Regions from separate parts of the Streptosporangium sp. NPDC002544 genome, predicted to be linked through region 1. Evidence: predicted binding sites of a transcription regulator. Region 1 holds the regulator's gene; the other holds the start of a gene.

Region 1 (5,435 bases):
CGGGGGAGTTGAAGCTGAAGACCTGGTTGACCAGAGCGTGCTTGAGCTCGTGGTCGAAGATCTCCACGTCCTCCTCGCCGGCGAAGTAGCCGTGCTCGACCGCCGTACGGGTGTAGACGCCCACCACGCGGTCGATCAGCTGCTTGAGGCTCCACTCCCGCTGCGGGGTGCCGACCGCGCCGCGGAAGTACTTGGTGGTCACGATGTTGGCGGCGTTGACCGACCACGACTGGGGGAACTCGACGTCGCGCTGCTCGAAGTTGACCGAGCCGTCGCGCCAGTTGGTCATGACGACGTCACGGCGCTCCCAGGACAGCTCGTCATAGGGGTGCACACCTGGGGTGGTGAAGATGCGCTTCATCCTCAGGCCCTTGCGCGGCCGCTTGCTCCCACGTGCCACCGCGCCGGCGGTCTCCGTCATGACTTCCCCCTCCTGGGGCTCCGCGAGCCCTCATATCGGACCACACCAACACGCCGCTCACCCCCGGCGCCCAGGGTCTTTCTCAGTCTTGCCCGCTGGAGCGCCCCGCCCGGAGCTGCTCGATCTCCGCCTCGAAGTCGGCCAGGGTCTCGAACCCCCGGTAGACGGAGGCGAACCGCAGGTACGCCACCTCGTCCAGTTCGCGGAGCGGCCCCAGGATCGCCAGCCCGACCTCGTGGGCCGCGATCTCGGCGCATCCGGTGGCCCGGATGCTCTCCTCGACCCGCTGGCCCAGCTGCGCCAGGGAGTCCTCGCCGACGGGCCGCCCCTGGCAGGCCCGCCGGACCCCGGCGATCACCTTGTCCCTGAAGAACGGCTCCGTCACGCCACTGCGCTTGCTCACCATGAGCAGGACCGTCTCCTGTGTGGTGAACCTGCGCCCGCACTCCGGGCACGTGCGCCTGCGGCGGATGGCACCGCCGTCCTCGGTGGCCCTGCTGTCGATGACTCGCGTGTCCGGATGACGACAGAACGGACAGTGCACGCGCGTCGCCTCCTTGAGCTGCGAGAGCGGCTCACCCACCTCACCTGCCCCATGGCGCGCATGTCGAGACGCTCGCGCACGCCCCTCGAATAGTCGAGATGCGGTAATGGAAACACAATCTGTGGTGAAGTGTTGCGGTGCAGCCACTAGATGTTGTGGTCTAACGGTAGAAGTGCGCGACCATGAACGCAAGTTGAAAGGCCCTCGCCACACGAAGTCGCTGATCAGCCGTCACGCCTCGGCGTGTCGCCCCTCGGGCGACGCACTCCGCACCCCTTCCCTCACATGCGTCCCAGACGATATGTCAGGCAGGACCCTCATCGGACCCTCCCGCGCGGCTCGCCCACACCTTCCTCGAACCCCACCGGCCAAATCCCACGCACCCCACGGAATGCGCCTCTTCTCAGCGGATGAGGTCCTCGGGGAGATAGAGCCGGGTTCCGGGCCGGACCTCGGAGTCGGCCAGCCCGTTGAGGTCCATGATGCGATGGACCGCCCGACCGGCGTCGCCCTCCTGCGTCAACGCGTCCGCGATCTCCCACAGCGTGTCACCCACGTGCACCGTGATCCGGGGCAGCCCCCCGTGACCCGTCCGCTCGCCCGCCAGGGCCGTGTCGATGCGCCCGCCGACCCAGAGCATCCCCAGGGTGAACAGTACGAGCACCGTCACCACCACGATCCTCCCACGCCGGGTGAGCCGGAGCGGCCGCCCGGCGGTCCGGGGCCGGGCGGCACCCGGGCGGCGGACGCCGGCACGAACCGCTCCCGCCCCGGGCACCCGTCCCGGCACCCCATGTCCAAGCCCCCGCCGAGGCTCCGGCCCATGCCCACGCCTCGCGCCACGCCCGAGTCTCGGCCTCGGCTCACACCCGGCCTCCGGCTCCCGAGGCCGCCCGGCCGCCCGCTCGCGCCCGGGCCGCCCCGGCACCCTTCCGCCTTCCGGGCTCCGCCCCGCCCCGGCCCCCCTGCCCGATTCCGGCGCGGGAGCGGGCTCCGATCTCGGTGGCGGCACCAGGCGCAGCAGCGGTGCCCCCGGCGATCGCCGCACGGTCCGGGATCTCGGCACGGCCATGGATCGTGGTGTCGTCGCGGTCGGTTTCACGGTGGCCCCCATCCCCTCGACCTGGCCGAACACATGTCGAAGAAAGATCGGTGAATCGAACACGATGTCGATCGAACTCCCGTACGATGTTGTACACCACGGCGCCGCCGATATCGAGGACATTCGAACAATTGTTTGAATATGATCTTCGGCCGTTGTATGGTCGCTGTGTGCGACATATCAGATACAGGCCGGGAGGCGAGGAGTTCGTATGAGCCAGCACAACGAGAACGGTTCGGCCGCCAGCGATCTGGCGGTGCGAAGGCGTGACTCCCTTGGCCTCACCCCCAGGCAGCGGAAGATCCTTGAAGTGATCCGCGACTCCGTGCAGCAGCGCGGTTACCCGCCGTCCATGCGGGAGATCGGTGAGGCGGTGCAGCTCACCAGCACCTCCAGCGTGTCGCACCAGTTGACGGCTTTGCAGCGCAAGGGCTACCTGCGGCGTGACCCGCACCGCCCCCGTGCTCTGGAGGTGCGCCTTCCCGGCGAGCCCGTGCTGTGGGTGGATCCCGACTCCGGCGAGGACGAGACCCCGGTCAGCCGCCCGACCGCCGCCTATGTGCCACTCGTCGGCCGGATCGCCGCCGGTGGCCCGATCCTCGCCGAGGAGAGCATCGAGGATGTCTTCGCCCTGCCCAAGCAACTCGTCGGCGAGGGCACGCTCTTCCTCCTCCAGGTGACCGGAGACTCGATGATCGAGGCCGCCATCGCCAACGGCGACTGGGTGGTCGTACGCCAGCAGCCGGTGGCCGACAACGGTGACGTGGTCGCGGCGATGATCGACGGCGAGGCCACGGTCAAGACCTTCAAGCGCAGGGACGGCCACGTCTGGCTGGTCCCGCACAACCCCAACTACGACCCGATCCCGGGTGACGAGGCCACCGTGCTCGGCAAGGTCGTGGCGGTCCTCCGCAAGCTCTGAGGCACGCGCCTTCAACCCTCCGGGCCACACGCCCAAGAACGCACGCCACGCAGGGCGACCGGCACCCCGACGTCGGGGTGCCGGTCGCCCTGCGTGTTTTCGGATGACGGTACGACGAGCGGCGGGCAGTGCCGGAGCCGGATGAGCCGAACGTCGGCCGGCCCATGAACGTTCGGGGGCGCACGCTGGACGCGCGCCCCTCTCGAACGTCTACGGGACGATGTTGACCAGCTTGGGCGCGCGCACGATGACCTTACGCGGCGCACCACCGGGCAGGAACGCCTGGACCTTCTCCGACGCCAGCGCCAGCGCCTTCAGGTCCGCCTCGGAGATCTCCGGAGAGACCTCCAGCCGGTCGCGCACCTTGCCCGCGACCTGGACGACGCAGGTGACGGAGTCCTGGACGAGCAGCGCCGGGTCCACCGCCGGCCAGCCCGCGACCGCGACCGAGCCGCTGTGTCCCAGCCGCTCCCAGCCCTCCTCGGCCGCGTACGGCGCGACCAGGGAGAGCATGACCGCCAGCGTCTCCGCGGCCTCCCTGACCGCGGGGTCGGCGGCACCGGGCCCGGAGTCGATGGCCTTGCGGGCCGCGCTCGTCAGCTCCATCATCCGGGCCACCGCGACGTTGAAGCGGTGGGAGTCGACCAGCCTGGTGACCTCGTCGATCGTGTGGTGCACGACCTTGCGCAGGTTCAGGTCCCCACCTGCGAAGTCGACGCCGGGAGCGGAGGCCGCCCCCGCCTCGGCCATCACGCGGAACGCCCGGGCCAGGAACTTCTGGGACGCGGCCGGCGAGACGTCGGCCCAGTCGATGTCGTCCTCGGGCGGGCCGGCGAAGACGACGGTCAGCCTGACCGCGTCGACACCGTAGGCGTCGATCTGCTCACCCAGGTCGACGCCGTTGCCCAGCGACTTGGACATCGCCTTGCCCTGGTTGATGACCTGCCCCTGATTCAGCAGGCGGGTGAAGGGCTCGACGAAGTCGACCATTCCCATGTCGTGCAGGACCTTGGTGAAGAACCTGGCGTACAGCAGGTGCAGCACGGCGTGCTCGACACCCCCGACGTACTGGTCGATCGGGCCCCACCTGCGGACGCCCTCGACGTCGAACGGGCCGTCCTCGTAGGAGGGGTTGACATAGCGCAGGAAGTACCACGAGGAGTCGACGAAGGTGTCCATCGTGTCGGTGTCGCGCCTGGCCGGGCCGCCGCACTTGGGACAGGAGACGTTGACCCAGTCTTCGGCCGAGGCCAGCGGGGAGACCCCCTTGGGTGCCAGGGCCTCACCTCGCAGGTCGGGCAGGGTGACGGGCAACTGGTCATCGGGGACGGGGACCTCGCCACAGTCGGCGCAGTGGATGATCGGGATCGGGCAACCCCAGAAGCGCTGGCGGGACAGCAGCCAGTCGCGCAGCCGGAAGTTGACCGTGAAGCGGCCGGTGCCCCGCTCGCTCAGCACCTCGATGATCTTCCGGATCGCGTCGGCCTTGGTCAGGCCGTCCAGCGGGCCGGAGTTGACCATCGCACCGTCACCGGCGGTGGCGATGCCGGTCTCACCGGGGTCGGCCAGGCCGGTGTGTACGACGACCCGTACCGGCAGGTCGAAGGCGCGGGCGAAGTCCAGGTCGCGCTGGTCGTGTGCGGGCACGGCCATGATCGCGCCATGACCGTAGTCGGACAGCACGTAGTCGGCCGCCCAGATCGGCATGCGCTCCCCGTTGACCGGGTTGATCGCGTACCGGCCCAGGAAGACGCCGGTCTTCTCCTTCTCGGTGGACAGCCGGTCGATGTCGGATAGCTTGGACACATCGGCCCGGTAGGCCTCGAACGCCTCGCGCCGGTCATCGGCGACGATCTCCTCGGCCAGCGGCGCGTCCGGGGCGACCACGAAGAAGGTGGCGCCGTACAGGGTGTCGGGACGGGTGGTGTAGACGGTGACCGGCTCGTCACGGCCCTCGATCACGAAGTTGACGTCGGCGCCCTCGGATCGGCCGATCCAGTTGCGCTGCATGGTCAGCACGCGCTCGGGCCAGCCCCCCTCCAGTTGGGCCATGTCGTCCAGCAGCCGGTCCGCGTAGTCAGTGATCTTGAAGTACCACTGGGTCAACTCACGACGGACGACCTCGGCACCGCAGCGCTCACACCTGCCGTCCTTGACCTGCTCGTTGGCCAGCACGGTCTGGTCGTTGGGGCACCAGTTGACCAGGCCGCCCTTACGGTAGGCCAGGCCGCGCTCGAAGAAGCGGATGAACAGCCACTGGGTCCATTTGTAGTACTCGGCGTCGCTGGTGTGCAGGCGGCTGGACCAGTCGAAGGAGATCGCGTAGCGCTTGAAGGAGTTGGCCTGGGTCTCGATGTTGGCGTAGGTCCACTCGGCGGGGTGGGCATCGCGCTTGATCGCGGCGTTCTCCGCGGGCAGGCCGAAGGAGTCCCAGCCGATGGGGTGC
Region 2 (5,435 bases), on a different contig from region 1:
CACCCAGATGTTCTTCCGCGCGGACGACTACCTGCGGCTCCGTGACCGGGTGGCGGCCAGCGGTTGTGACACGCCGATCATCCCCGGCATCATGCCCGTCACGCAGATGAGCACCATCGCCAGGTCGGAGCAGCTCTCCGGCGCGCCGTTCCCGCCCGAGGTGGCCGAGAGGTTCGCGGCCGTCGCCGACGATCCGGCCGCCGTGCGCAGCCTGGGCATCGAGCTGGCCGCCGAGCTCTGCCAGACCCTGCTCGACGAGGGCGCGCCCGGCATCCACTTCATCACCTTCAACCGCTCCAGCGCGACCCGCGAGGTCTTCCAGGCGCTCGACCACACGCCGAGGGCCCCTTCGCTGGGGGGCTGAGCGAGAGGGTCTCCCGCCGGCGGCTCAGCCGTCCAGCGGGAGGACCGCCCCGAGGATCGCGTAGCGCTCGTGCCCGCCGGGGAAGACGAACTGCGTGAGCAGGTCCACGAAGCCGATGCTCCGGTAGAGGTGCCGGGCCGCGGTGGGCCGGTCGCGGGTGGACAGCACGGCGGTGCGCTCCAGGCGGCCCGCGCAGATGCCCATGATCATCGACCGTCCGATGCCCTTGCCCTGGTAGTCGGGGTGGACGTGGATCTCGGCGAGCTCCAGCGCGTCGCCCAGCCAGCCGCGGGCGCTGCCCTCGCCGTGCTTCTCGGCGAGGGCCCGCCGGACCACGTCGTGCCACCACTGGCCGGAAACCCCGTGGAAACCGTAGGCGATCCCCACCGGGGTGCCGTCGGAGAGTTCGGCGAACAGGCAGGTGAAGGCCGGGTTGGTGGCGTGGTTTCCCATGATCGCCTTACGGCCGGCGATCTGGTCGGCGGGCGGGTTCATCGCCTTGGTGTAGACGTCAAGGACCGCGTCCAACCGGAGCGTGAACTCGTCGGGGCCGATCCGTCGCAGTCCGATCACGCGTCGCACCCTAGCAGGGAGGACATGACGCGGGTCAGCGCCGGTGGCGGGAGCGCCGTGCCGTGCTCACCGCCGGATCGCGGTCATTCGACCTCGACGGGGACCCCGCCGGTGATGCGGACGAGCTCGTCGAAGGAGGTCGGGAAGACGGTGTGCGGGTGGCCGGCGGCGGCCCAGACGACGTCGTACTTGTCCAGCCAGGTGTCGACCAGCGTCCGGACCGGGGCGGGATGGCCGATCGGGGCGACGCCGCCGATGACCTGGCCGGTGGCCGCCCGCACGAAGGCGGGATCGGCGCGCTTCACCTTCGCCACACCGGCCGTCCTGGCGATCAGGTCGGTGTCGACCCGGTGGGCACCGCTGGTCAGAACCAGGAGCGGCTCGCCGTCGGCGTCGAATATCAGGCTGTTGGCGATGGCGCCGACCTCGCAGCCGAGCTGCGCGGCGGCGCTGGCGGCGGTCGGGGTGGCCTCGGCGAAGGTGACGATCTCGCCGGGGACGGCGTGCTCACGGAGCACGGCGGCGACTTTCTCAACGTTCGGATGCAACTTTTCTGGCACCTGGCCACTCTAAACGGGTTGACCGTTGATTTCCGCTTCATAACCGGTCACTTGCACGGGGAACCCGTGCGCTATGGTCCCTTGACCTGATCCATAGTGATATGAGGAGTTGATGGAAAGTGGGGGTTGGACAGCGGCTGGGAGCGGCCGCGCTGATGACGGCGGGGGCCGTGCTCCTCTCTTCCGCGGGCGTCACCCTTTCCGCGGGCGTCGCCGAGGCCCGGGCCGCGGTCTCGGCCGCGCCGGCCGTCGCGACGAGGACCGAGGCGTCCCGGTTCGTCGCACCGGGCAAGACGCTCAGGCTCGGCGCGAAGGGCGCCACGGTGAAGGTGCTCCAGGAGAGGCTGGCCGAGCTCGGCTACGCCCCGGGCAGGATCGACGGCCGCTACGGCGGTGCGACCCTGACCGCGATCTGGGCCTTCCAGAAGGTCAACGGCATCTCGCCGACCAGCACCGTGGCGCGCAGGACCTGGCAGGCCCTGGAGAGTCCGCTGGCGCCGAAGGTGCTCGTCCCCGGGGGTAAGCCGACCCGGGTGGAGGTGAACCTCACCACCCAGGTGATGGTCCTCTACGTCAACGGCGCGGTGCGGCTGATCAGCCACACCTCCTCGGGCAGTGGGATCGCCTACTGCGAGACGGCCACCTGGGAGGGCAAGACCCAGCGGTTCTGCGGCGACGCCCGCACGCCGACGGGCGACTACAAGACCACCTGGCGCAGGGACGGCTGGCACAAGTCCTACCTGGGCCAGCTCTACAACCCGATCTTCTTCAACGGCGGCATCGCCTTCCACGGCGCGCTGTCGGTGCCGCTGGCACCCGCCTCCCACGGCTGTGTCCGGCTGCCGATGCACGTGGCGGAGGTCCTTCCCGGTCTGCTCGGCACCGGGGTGCCGGTGCATGTCCGAGGCAGGTTCGCCCGGTAGCGCGGCGGAGCGGGCGAGCCTGCGGGCGGATCGGCGCTCGGCGAGCGGAGGCCCCGGGAGACGGAGATCTCCCGGGGCCTCCGTCATATCAGAAGATCGAACTTTTGTTCGCCGTTTTACTTGACAGTATTAGTGGTCGAATTTATGTTCGATGTAATGACGCGGGGCTCGCAGCCCGTGTCCAGGGTGGCCGGCCGGATCCACGTCGTCGGAGGAGACGATCGGGCCCAGGTCGGGACGGGCGGGGAGAGGGGAAGCTCCTCGTCCGGCCGCCCGGTGGATTTGTCGGTGGGGTCTGCGAATGTTGACACCGCCGGTGAAAACGCCGGGAGCCGCTTGCGACCAAGGAGGCTGACGCACATGACCCCTCGGCTCGGCGATTCCGGTGGGCCCCGACTGTCCCCCACGGTGCGGGCGCACCTCACAGACGCGCGCGACTGTCTCGAAGAGGCCGCCGCCGCCCGGACCTCCGCCGCTCGTTACGTCGCGGCCCACCTCGCGGCGCTCAGGGCGGCCGCCGCCGTCCTGGCCGCGCGCCCCCGTCCCATGCAGGGCCGCAGGCGCAGGCTGCGCAGTGCCTGGGAGCTGCTCCCCGAGGCCGAGCCCCGGCTGGCCGAGTGGGCGCCCTACTTCGAGACGAGCGCGGCCAAGCGGGCCGCCGCCGAGGCGGGGCTGACCCGCACGGTGTCGCCGCGAGACGCCGAGGAGCTCATCTCCGAGGCGGAGCGCTTCGTCATCGAGGTCGAGAACCTGCTCGGGGTGCCGGCGCAACCCGTGCTCCCGGGCCACGTCCCGCTGGCGGGTTAGGTCCCCTCCGGCGGATCTCGCCGTGGCGAGGTCGGTCAGACGGTTGGTTCAGACGGGTTGGTTCAGAGGGTGTCGCGAGGCCGGAGGAGGGCGTCGCGGCGTGCCTTGATGACCGGCGGTGGTGACCGGCGACGACGCGGCGTGGCGCCGTCCGACCGGCCGTGGCGGGCAGGACCCGAGGCGGTCTACGCCGCGGAGGAGTTCTCCTGGACGGCGCGGTGGCGCAGCAGGAGCATGGCGGCGTCGTCGCCCAGCGGTCTGCCCACGTGGTGGAGCAGGTCCGCGCGCAGAGCGTCCAGCGACCCCTGAGGGTCGTCCTCACCGTCCAGCAGGTGCGCCCGCTCCGGCAGCGGGTAGAACTCGCCGAACCCGTTGCGCGCCTCGATGACCCCGTCGGTGTAGAAGAGGACCTGGTCTCCCGGCTCGAAAGGGATGTGGTGCGGCTGCGGCTTGCTGGCCTGTAGTGCGCTCATGCCCAGCGGCAGGGCCTCGTCCGGCGGGTCGGCGAACCAGATCGTGCCCTCGGCGTCCAGCACCATGGGCGGGGGGTGGCCACAGTTGATGACGGCGATGGTGGAACCGCCGCGGATCTCGGCCAGTACGGCGGTCACGAACTGCTCGCCGGACAACTCGCGGGTCAGTGCCTTCTCCAGCCGTGCCACGACGCCCTGGAGCTTCTTCTCGTCGTGGGCCGCCTCGCGGAAGGCGCCGAGCACCACGGCCGCGGTCTCCACGGCCTCCAGGCCCTTGCCCTGCACGTCTCCCACGATGATCCGCACCCCGTGCGGGGTGGTGACGACCTCGTACAGGTCACCGCCGATCCTGGCCTCGGCCGTGGCGGAGGTGTACGAGACGGCCACGCCTATGCCGGGACCGGCGCGGCGGGGCACCGGGCGCAGCAGCACCCGCTGGGCGGCCTCGGCCACCGAGCGCACGTCGGCGAGCTGGCGCTCGTGGCGCAGCCGCCCGGCGCTGGCCAGCACGCTGGCCACGGTGACGCCGAGGATGGCGAACATGGTGATGTTGGTACGCGGCGCCCAGAGGATGTCGTTGTAGAGGCCGAGCGCGACGCACAGCACCAGGGCGACGACGCCGATCACGGTGGTGCGGGCCAGGCCGCAGGCCACACTGGCGAAGGCCGGGCCGAGGGCGAGCAGCGGGAGGAGGCCGGACGTGGGGCCCGAGCCGAAGTCGATCACGGCCACCACGGCCATGACGACGAACGGCAGCAGCTTCAGGGTGTCCTGGGTCCTGGTGGTGCCGATCGATGCCAGCAACCGCAGGAAGGTGCGCGTCCTGGTCGATCCCAGCGACACCATGACCGAGTGGAGACGGCTTTTTGAGCGCGGTCGAGAGTGATCGAGCCGATCATCTCCCGAAGTCATGTCCACCGTGTCTCGCCGATCGAATGTTTGCCTTTTCCTACCACAGTGGCCGTGAGCCGGGGCGGAATGAAGCTAACGTTCTGCTGAGAGCAAGATTTTTAGAGCGGGGTGGGCACGCCGGTCCCGGCGCACCCACGACCGGTCAGACGGTCAGAAGGACTCGACGGCGCGGCGTGCCTCGGGGTCCAGGACGCCCCAGCCGATGAGCTCCTCGGTGAGCTCGCTGGGGGACTTGTCGTAGATCACGGCAAGGGAGCGGAGGTCCTCCTGGCGGATGGACAGCACCTTGCCGTTGTAGTCGCCACGCTGGCTCTGGATGGTGGCCGCGTAGCGGGCAAGCGCGCCGGCCTTCTCCTTGGGGAGCTGGGCAAGGCGCTCAAGGTCGATCACAAGTTTCGGGGTCGGGCCCAGAGGACTGGGAGCAGCCCCTCCGGGCAGCAACTCCGAGACCGGCACCCCGTAGAAATCAGCCAGCTCGGCAAGCTTCTGCACGGTGACGGCACGGTCGCCACGCTCGTAGGAGCCCACGACGACCGCCTTCCAGCGCCCGCGGGACTTCTCTTCGACTCCGTGCAGGGACAGGCCCTGCTGGGTGCGAATGGCGCGGAGTCGTGCACCCAGCGATTTGGCGTACTCAGACGGCATGGTGTGGCCCCCCGGCTCTGTATGTACTGCTCTCAACTTGATTGTGCTACCTCGCAACTTATGCCCCGGTCACCGGGTTGGCGCCCGGGGTAGGCGTCTTCGGTGACCGGTGCGTCAGGGTTCACCCGATAACGCCACGAGGTGTGGTTACGGACAGTGACGGTAAAGCTGTGGGCGC

What was found. The regulator LexA, encoded in region 1, represses DNA repair genes until DNA is damaged. The targets are predictions, from matches to a motif close to TCGAACANNTGTTCGA.
Region 2: ABT061_RS30485 (SAV_6107 family HEPN domain-containing protein) is a predicted target of LexA. The motif match lies at 2,517-2,532, and genes of this name have one in related genera.

What each region holds. Positions count from the first base shown of each region.
Region 1 is NZ_JBEOWJ010000028.1:105,396-110,830, forward strand. It holds gene ABT061_RS34325 (vitamin B12-dependent ribonucleotide reductase) at 1-421, opposite strand, end outside; gene nrdR (transcriptional regulator NrdR) at 504-965, opposite strand; gene ABT061_RS34335 (LysM peptidoglycan-binding domain-containing protein) at 1,369-1,635, opposite strand; gene lexA (transcriptional repressor LexA) at 2,279-2,989, shown strand; gene leuS (leucine--tRNA ligase) at 3,200-5,435, opposite strand, start outside.
Region 2 is NZ_JBEOWJ010000023.1:65,430-70,864, forward strand. It holds gene metF (methylenetetrahydrofolate reductase [NAD(P)H]) at 1-364, shown strand, start outside; gene ABT061_RS30470 (GNAT family N-acetyltransferase) at 389-937, opposite strand; gene ABT061_RS30475 (YbaK/EbsC family protein) at 1,021-1,497, opposite strand; gene ABT061_RS30480 (L,D-transpeptidase family protein) at 1,617-2,420, shown strand; gene ABT061_RS30485 (SAV_6107 family HEPN domain-containing protein) at 2,781-3,227, shown strand; gene ABT061_RS30490 (PP2C family protein-serine/threonine phosphatase) at 3,413-4,546, opposite strand; gene bldD (transcriptional regulator BldD) at 4,763-5,257, opposite strand.